2 regions of the Cellvibrio zantedeschiae genome follow, and region 2 is predicted to be linked to the other one. Evidence: predicted binding sites of a transcription regulator. Region 2 holds the regulator's gene; the other holds the start of a gene.

The links. The regulator FliA, encoded in region 2, starts transcription of late flagellar genes. The targets are predictions, from matches to a motif close to TAAAGTTATNNNNNNNNCGGCCGATANCC.
Region 1: the regulator FliA is predicted to act here: its motif matches at 2,461-2,489, upstream of flgM (flagellar biosynthesis anti-sigma factor FlgM).

Annotation. Positions count from the first base shown of each region.
Region 1 covers NZ_BMYZ01000001.1:1,930,782-1,935,059, reverse strand. The annotation lists gene IE104_RS08590 (Y-family DNA polymerase) at 1-288, opposite strand, end outside; gene IE104_RS08585 (diguanylate cyclase) at 285-1,049, opposite strand; tRNA gene IE104_RS08580 (tRNA-Arg) at 1,238-1,314, opposite strand; gene IE104_RS08575 (flagella synthesis protein FlgN) at 1,466-1,942, opposite strand; gene flgM (flagellar biosynthesis anti-sigma factor FlgM) at 2,066-2,380, opposite strand; gene flgA (flagellar basal body P-ring formation chaperone FlgA) at 2,566-3,333, opposite strand; gene IE104_RS08560 (chemotaxis protein CheV) at 3,581-4,278, shown strand, end outside.
Region 2 covers NZ_BMYZ01000001.1:1,070,269-1,074,546, forward strand. The annotation lists gene IE104_RS04730 (MinD/ParA family protein) at 199-1,017, shown strand; gene IE104_RS04735 (RNA polymerase sigma factor FliA) at 1,051-1,773, shown strand; gene cheY (chemotaxis response regulator CheY) at 1,961-2,344, shown strand; gene IE104_RS04745 (protein phosphatase CheZ) at 2,389-3,195, shown strand; gene IE104_RS04750 (chemotaxis protein CheA) at 3,223-4,278, shown strand, end outside.

The sequences.
Region 1 (4,278 bases), 860 kb from region 2:
AGTGAATTGGTAGAGCTGCGCAGATAAATGATTTAAAGCCTGTTTTTCCAGTGTGCGATTGCGCAAGTGCACTTCACAATTACTGAGTAATTGCGCTGTGGTTGCATCCATTCCAAACGCAACGCCTGCCGAGCGGGCATTTTCATTAGCGTAAATGACGCGCTGCATTTCCGTAATGACAATAGCTTCAGTCGTTGCATCAATTTTTAATGCTTCTAATGGAAGCTTGCTCAAGCGTAGCGCCAACCATAAGCGTTCATTTGCCGGGTAATAATTTATCGACATCATTTCTTCCTTCGTTTTAAAGGCAGAATGTTTGCCGACTTTTTAGAAGCATTTGTAACAGTGCCGGGCAGCGGGGTTTGATCCAGCGAGGAATAATCAAGATAACCTTTTAATGTGTCAGGCAGCGGTATGTGTATAGCTTGTGTTGATTGTTGCAGGGCGCCTTTTTGTTTGAAGATGTTTAGCTGTAGATGATTCCGGGTCAATTGGGTGTATAGGCGTAATGCCGCCGGAGAGCTTTGTTGCTGGGCGCTTTCCGGGCGAAATAAAACACACAAACCATTGCCTTCATTACAGGCCAAAAGGCATTTTCGCAACTCGGTATAACTCAGGTTTTGGCGCTCTTGCCAGGCGAATAAAACTTCACAAGCTTGGGTGCGAGCCAATTCGGTAAAACTTGTCAGAAAGTCAGCTTTATTGGAAATCCGGACAACGACGATCCGATCCAGATCTATACCTGCCTGGATAAATGTCTGGCAGAAGGGCTCCCCCGGTGGATTCAGTAACAAGATGTAGCCGCTGATCATCTTGAGAACCGGTAAAAATAACAGCCACTCTTGTTGCTGCAACCCTTTTTGGCAGACCTCAATCAAGCTGGATGTTGGCCAACCTTTGTTAAACAGAGCTGCATTAATGTCTGCATAACCCGTATCCAAGGATATTTGTGGGGCAGGGCTATAAGCCTTGCCGCGCCATATATCGCTGCGATTAAGCAGTTGCTCCAATTCAATTTCGGGAGATGTCGGCGGGTTTAAGTTTGTCATAAATGCAATCAAAACTGTATTTATATACAGTATAATGCAAGCAGGACAGAATGCGTCAAGCACTGCTTAGAATATTTAAGCTTGCTTGTAAGAGGGGAATCTAATTTATCAAAATAACTGAATGTGAACCAAATTAGCTTAATAAAAAGCTTTATTTTTAGCCTCTAATCTATTGAATTATATAAGAATGGCGTCCCCGGCAGGATTCTAACCTGCGACCTTACGCTTAGGAGGCATACGCTCTATACAGCTGAGCTACGAGGACTTTTTGATGGGCATTAATAAGCTTTGTGTAAATACCAATAACTATGACGCGCCGGCATTGTAGGGATTTTTTAGGGATAAACCAAGGTTTGAATAAGCGCGGGGAAAGCGACTTTGCTATCCGCGAAAGATAGCAAAGTGTTGAAAGGATTTTAAGCTTTTGCAACCGTGTGGGTGCTGCTGTAATTGGTCGTCGAACCCTTTTGCGTATAGAGCGAAGGCGTAGCGACTTGGCCGCGAAGGAGATTAAGTAGGTGCGACAAAGTTTGCTTGGAGCGATTGATCATTTTGCCGTTAACTTCATTAGCTGCCTGGCATTCGGTGAATTCGATAGTTAATGCCTCCCACGCCGGAATCAGGCTGAGCGTTAGGGCATCGCGCTCCAGAAAAGCTTTCCAGCCAGCTAAATCGGTTGTTAGCCCGGCGTTACGCAAAATTTGTTCGCGCTGGCGTGCTGTATAAGAAAGGTTGCCAAGTAGCTGATCTTTTTGGCTGACAATTTCTTGCATGCCTTGCAGCTGGCGCTGTTCCAGAAATTCACGTTCCTGGGTAAGGAGTGCTTTCAATTGTTGGATGGCACTGGAGTCTTGGGCGAGCATATCGCGCAAAAATTGGGTATTGAGAGACATAGCAACCTCACTGGTTTAGCGAATCTGGCCATTGTTGGGGTAAGGGCCAGATACGTTTGTAAAGAGTTCGGGTAAATCAGCTGTCGATTAACCTGAGGCTCGGCTTTTTAACCTATCTATTTCTTAACCTAAAAGTTCATCCTGATTGAGCATATTTTCAGCAATGCGCTCAGGATTAATTTCAAAGCGACCTTCTGCGATGGCTTGCTTGATGGCGGCTACGCGATCAAGGTTTACATCGGGCAGGCTGCCGATTTTGGCTTGCAGGCGCACCAGGTTTTGCGCTTCTGAACTCAGCACTACATTGTCTTTAGTGCTTGGTTCAGGCGTCGCCACAGGCGCGCTCTGGGTTTTGGTGCTGGTAGTGGCCACGGGCGCCGAACTTCGGCTGCGGTTGGCACCGCCAGATGAATTGATGTTGTTTGTATCTATAACCATGATTTCGTTCCCCAACGATTGCTATGTGTTCAAAGAGACTGGTGATAATAGTTTCCTATTAATCAGAGTTCCCTTATGAGGGTTGTCGGCCAGTAGCTCTGGAACTTTAGCAACTTTTTTGGCTTTTTGACTATTTAACTTCATTGTCTTCGTTTATGCCGGCTTGGCATCAACAGTCTTGCGTATTACATAATGCTTTGAACTTTACCGGCCGCTACAACCCGGGCATTAATAACGCGTGCCGATTGGTTGTTCTTAACCCGTATTTGCTGACCAATGCGCCCATCGGAAACCGCGGTACCATTGGTTTTAACGCTTATTTCACCGGCTGCTGCTTCCATGCTCACTGTATCGCCACGTTTAATGACGAGTGGAGCATCAAGCGCAGAGTTTCTAAATACTTCACCTTTATTCACTGTGAACTTTATTTCTTTGCCCACGATAGCGTTTGGCACAAGGGAAAAGCCCATGCGAAATTCGCTCACATCTTTAACTTCAGTGGTTAAATCATCCTCAGTAACCACATCTCCGCGCTGTAGGGTGCGGCTGGCAACTGCCACCGAGCGGTAAACCTTTGCCTGTGCAGGGACTAAAATTGTCCAGGATGACGTGCCTTTACAGGCAACCTGTACATTGATGTTTCCACCGCTGTTGGTTGTATCTTTAAGGTTTAACGAAAGGCTTTGATCGCAGCGAGCCAAGCGTAAACGGTTGTCCAGATTGCCTACTTTTACTTCTACTTTAATTGCCTGGGTTTTGCTGTATTCGTCCGTCAAAAACCGGGCGACTTGCAACTCTATTTGCCCAATATTCTCAATAGGTGCCTGAGCATTGGCGCTTTGGCTAAAGCAAACCGCTAACGCACAAAACCAGGTAATCCTGTTAATGCCTTGTTTGATGGGCGTGAACGCAATATTCAAAAAGAAAATTCTATAAAAACTACGAAATCTCATAATTTGTCCTATCCTCATAAGGCGGATTGCTGCTTTTGAACAAATCTACAAGTTTCATCTGCAATCGACCTAAAGAGTGACGGCTTTCAGCCGAAAAAGCTTACTAACGATGATAAAAGCAAAGTCTATGCCGTTTTCCCTGACTATAAAAAAGACAGCATAAAGGCAGCATAAAAAATCCCCAGGCAAGTTGCTTCACCAAAGCGGCTTGAACGTAAAATTTGTTTGATAAGAAAGAGGTGGTGGCATGGCCGGTGTAATGGATAGCGTCAACCAACGTACACAACTGGTTGGACAAAATCGTCTGGAGCTATTGTTATTTCGACTGGGCAGCCAACAGCTCTATGGCATTAACGTGTTTAAAGTGAAGGAGGTTCTGCAGTGTCCTCCTTTAAATGCACTTCCTGGCCGCAACTCGGTGGTTCGCGGTGTTGCCCACATTCGCGGCGGCACCATTCCCATTATGGATATGAACCTTGCCATTGGCCGCCGTGAACTGCCGGATATTGATAACTGCTTTGTGATCATCACTGAATACAACCGTACTGCCCAGGGCTTTCTGGTGCGCTCCGTTGAGCGAATTGTGAACATGAACTGGGGAGATATTCATCCACCACCAAAAGGTGCGGGTAAAGAACATTATTTAACGGCTGTCACTCAAGTGGATGGTCAGTTGGTGGAAATTATCGATGTGGAAAAAATCCTCGCTGAAGTGTCTCCAATGAAGGAAGACGTATCAGAAGGTGTTATTGAAGATGGTATTGCCGATAAAGTGGTGCAAAAACATGTGCTTATCGTTGACGACTCAACCATTGCGCGCAAGCAAATTCAACGCGTAGTTGAGGGCATGGGCATTCGCACGACGATCAAAAAAGACGGTGCAGAGGCGCTCCAATATTTGAAAGATATTTTGGCATCGGGCAAAGATCCCTATGCTGAGTTGGT
Region 2 (4,278 bases):
TTTCCAAAGGGGATGTAAAAGTGCCTTAATGTGTTTGTGGCACTGATCAACCCCCTTTGAAAAGGGGGTCGCCGCAGGCGGGGGGATTTTGCTTTTGAAATTACAAAACCAGTTATAAAAAGTCAGTAACAATCCAAATCAGTATCTATACTCAGTTCACAAATTTAGATTTAGGCCGGTTGTTGGAGTTAATAATCAATGCGCCCAGTACAAGTTATCGCCGTGTCCGGCGGCAAAGGCGGAGTCGGCAAAAGCAATATTTCCGTGAACCTCAGTATCGCCCTGGCGGAAATGCGCCGGCGCGTAGTCCTGTTTGATGCCGACCTCGGGTTGGCGAATGTCGATGTTCTTCTCGGCTTAAAAGCCACTCATACACTCGCTGATGTGCTTGCAGGCACTCATTCATTAATGGATGTTTTGGTTAATGGTCCAGCGGGTATCAAGATTGTTCCAGCTTCGTCCGGCGTGCAGCGCATGGCCGAGTTAAGTGCTGCTGAGCATGCCGGTTTAATCAACGCTTTCAATGAGTTAAGCGATCAAGTTGATGTGCTTATTATAGATACGGCTGCCGGTATTTCAGATACAGTTGTCAGCTTTGTGCGCGCTGCCAATGAGGTTGTTGTAGTCGTTTGCGATGAACCTTCTTCCATTACAGACGCCTACGCGCTCATCAAACTTCTTAACAAAGAGTACAACATGCAACGCTTCCGCGTGATCGCGAATATGACGCGCAATCCGGCGGAAGGCACCAGCATGTTTAACAAACTGAATACCGTGTGCGAACGCTTCCTCGACGTAACCCTGCAGTTCGTTGGCCAGGTTCCCTTCGATGAAGAAGTACGTAACGCCGTACGCAAACAAAAAGCCTTGCTGGAGTTTGCACCTACTTCTAAAGCCGCCGTTGCGATTCGTGGTTTGGCGCAAACCGTGGACAAGTGGCCGTTGCCGAGCGGTCCTAGCGGGCGTCTGGAATTTTTTGTAGAACGTTTACTTCGTGCGGCGAATGACCGCTACTGAGTATGACTTATGGCCGCAGTTGATAGGTTAGCCATGTACGATAAAACGGAGCAAAGCCTTCACAACGCGCGCATTGAAGAGTTTGCGCCCCTCGTGAAGCGCATCGCCTACCACATGATGATGCGTATGCCTGCCAGCGTGCAGGTAGACGATCTTATTCAGGCTGGAATGATTGGCCTGATCGAAGCTGCACAAAAATACGATTCCTCCAAAGGCGCCAGTTTCGAAACCTATGCCGGTATCCGCATTCGCGGTTCCATAGTCGATGAAATGCGCCGTGGCGACTGGGCTCCGCGCTCGGTTCACCGCAATTCCCGCCGTATTGCCCAAGCCATTAAAGCTGTAGAAGCCCGCACGGGTCGCGATGCCCAGGATGCCCAAATTGCTGCCGAGCTTGAGGTGAGCCTGGAGGAATATCACTCCATGCTGCAAGACTCCAACTGCAGTCGTCTTTACAGCTATGAAGAAACCTTCGGCGAAGAAGACAGCAATATAGATGCAAGCGAAACCAGCAGTGCATTCGCCAGTCCTTTTGAAGGTTTGCAGCGCGAAGGCTTAAAGAAAGCGCTCGCCTCCGCTATTAGTCAGTTGCCCGAACGCGAACGCATGGTGCTTGCTCTCTACTATAACGAAGAGCTCAACCTTAAAGAGATTGGGTTGGTGCTGGGGGTGAGCGAATCGCGCGTTAGCCAAATTCATAGCCAGGCTGCCTCGCGGTTGAAATCGCGTTTGGCGGGTTGGCAGTCGCAGGGTTAAAAGCATTACCCCCCAACGGCAACGCAGGAGTAGGTGCCGTGGAGGTTGCTTGTCATGCAAACACTTCGAACAAATAAAGCTCAATAAGTAATTAAAAAAGTTTTTTAACGTCAGAAAACTGGCTAGATCGCCAACACTGGCTAGACTAACAGTAAACGAAATTCCTGTAGGTGTGACGGAGGTTGCTTTGGATAAGAACATGAAAATCTTGATTGTCGATGACTTCTCGACGATGCGGCGGATCATTAAAAATCTGCTGAGAGATTTGGGTTTTTCAAATACCCATGAAGCGGATGACGGCATGACAGCATTGCCCATGCTCAAGAGCGGTGACTTCCAGTTTTTGGTAACAGATTGGAACATGCCTGGCATGACGGGTATTGATTTGCTGCGCGCTGTGCGTGCCGACGAAAAACTCGCCACCTTGCCGGTGCTTATGGTTACTGCAGAAGCCAAGCGCGACCAAATTATTGAGGCAGCACAAGCCGGGGTAAATGGTTACGTCGTAAAACCTTTTACGGCGCAGGCGCTTAAAGAAAAAATTGAAAAAATATTTGAGCGTGTTGGCTAACAAAAAAACGTTTTGCTGCCACAACCTAACAATAAGGCATATCCATGGCATCCGAGATATTAGTCGATCCTAACAACGAATTGTTCATTGCCGAACTCAAAGAATGTGCAAAGCTGTTAACGGAAAAATTGCAAGGCAATCAGTTTGAAGAAGCTTCTGCGCTTATTCAAAGTATTACTGAATCACGTGATCGCCATATTTTTCAAACGGTGGGTAAATTAACTCGCGGTTTGCACAATGCTATTGTGAATTTCAATGTAGATGCTGATCTCAGCAAGCAGCCTCCAAAAATTGAAGGTTCAGATATTCATGACGCATCTAATCGTTTGAATTACGTTATTGAACTTACGCAAAAAGCAGCAGAGAGAACCATGGATATGGTTGACGAAGCTGCACCAATTGCAGCAAATCTTGGTCAGGAAGCCAGCTTGTTGCGAAATGATTGGGCACGCTTAAAACGCCGCGAAATGTCTGCCGATGAATTCCGTGAATTGTACGAGCGTATGGATGGTTTTCTCGGGCAAATGGAAGTAGGCACCGAGCGTTTGAACAAAAGTTTACAAGACATTGTGCTCGAACAAGGCTTTCAGGATTTAACCGGCCAGGTATTAAAGCGTGTTATAGGTTTAATCAAAGACGTTGAAAAAGATTTAGTCGATTTAGTGCGCATGGCTGGTCAGGTTGAAGAAATCACCGGCATCGTCGATAACTTGGATGGCGAGCAAAATATCGATGACTTAATTGAAAAACGTAAGCACGAGGCTGAAGGCCCACAAATTAATAAAGAACGTGAGAACGTAGTTTCCGGTCAGGATGAAGTTGATGACCTTTTATCCAGTCTCGGTTTCTAGAGCCAAATGTTTTTGGGGAATAGCTGAATGAGTTTTGGTGATGACGAGGATATTCTTCAGGACTTTTTAGTTGAAGCAGGCGAAATTTTAGAGCGCCTCTCGCAACAACTAGTTGATCTTGAACAGCGTCCTGATGATAAAAATTTATTAAACGCGATTTTTCGTGGATTTCACACTGTAAAAGGTGGGGCTGGCTTTTTGTCGCTCACACCTATGGTGGAATGCTGTCATCTCACTGAAAACCTTTTCGATATTTTGCGCAACGGTAAACGCGAAGTTACCTCTGAATTAATGGATGTGGTGCTCCAGGCACTCGATAGTGTTAAAGACCAATTTGATATTGTAACTGCACGCGGTGAGTTACCGCCTGTTGATCCGCATTTAATCCATGCGCTGGAACGTTTGGTTTCCTGCGAAGATTTAAATGAACCTGCAGCGGAAGTAGAAGTTGCTGCTCCGCAAGAAGTTTACGTAGAAGCCCCAGCTGTTGTTAGCACTGCTCAGGGTGATATTACTGACGACGAATTTGAAAAGTTATTAGACGCAATAAATCAAACGCCTTCAACAACGCCACCTGTTCAAGCTGCCGCACCCGCTCCTGTAGCAGATGCAAGCAGTGATGAAATTACTGAAGACGAATTTGATGCGTTACTCGATCAACTTCATGGCAAAGGAAAAGCACCCAACGCAAAAGTTGCGGCTGCTCCAACTCCTGTTGCAAGCGTCCCTGCTGCAGCCGCCACACCTGCTCCCGCAGCATCGGCAGGGGACGAAATTACTGACGATGAATTCGAAGCTTTGCTCGATCAGCTTCACGGCAAGGGCAAAGGGCCTGGTATAGATGCACCCAAAGCTCCTGCAGAAAAACCTGTTGCAGCCGCACCTGTGTCAGCCGCACCTGCGGCAAGCGGCTCAGATTTAATTAACGATGACGAATTCGAAGCGCTGTTAGATCAGTTGCACGGCAAAGGCAAAGCGCCAACTTCAGCAAGTGTTGCTGCGACCAAGCCGACAGCTCCTGTTGCACCCGTTGCGGCCAAACCAGCTGCTGCGCCAGCTCCAAAAGCGGAAGCGCCTAAACCG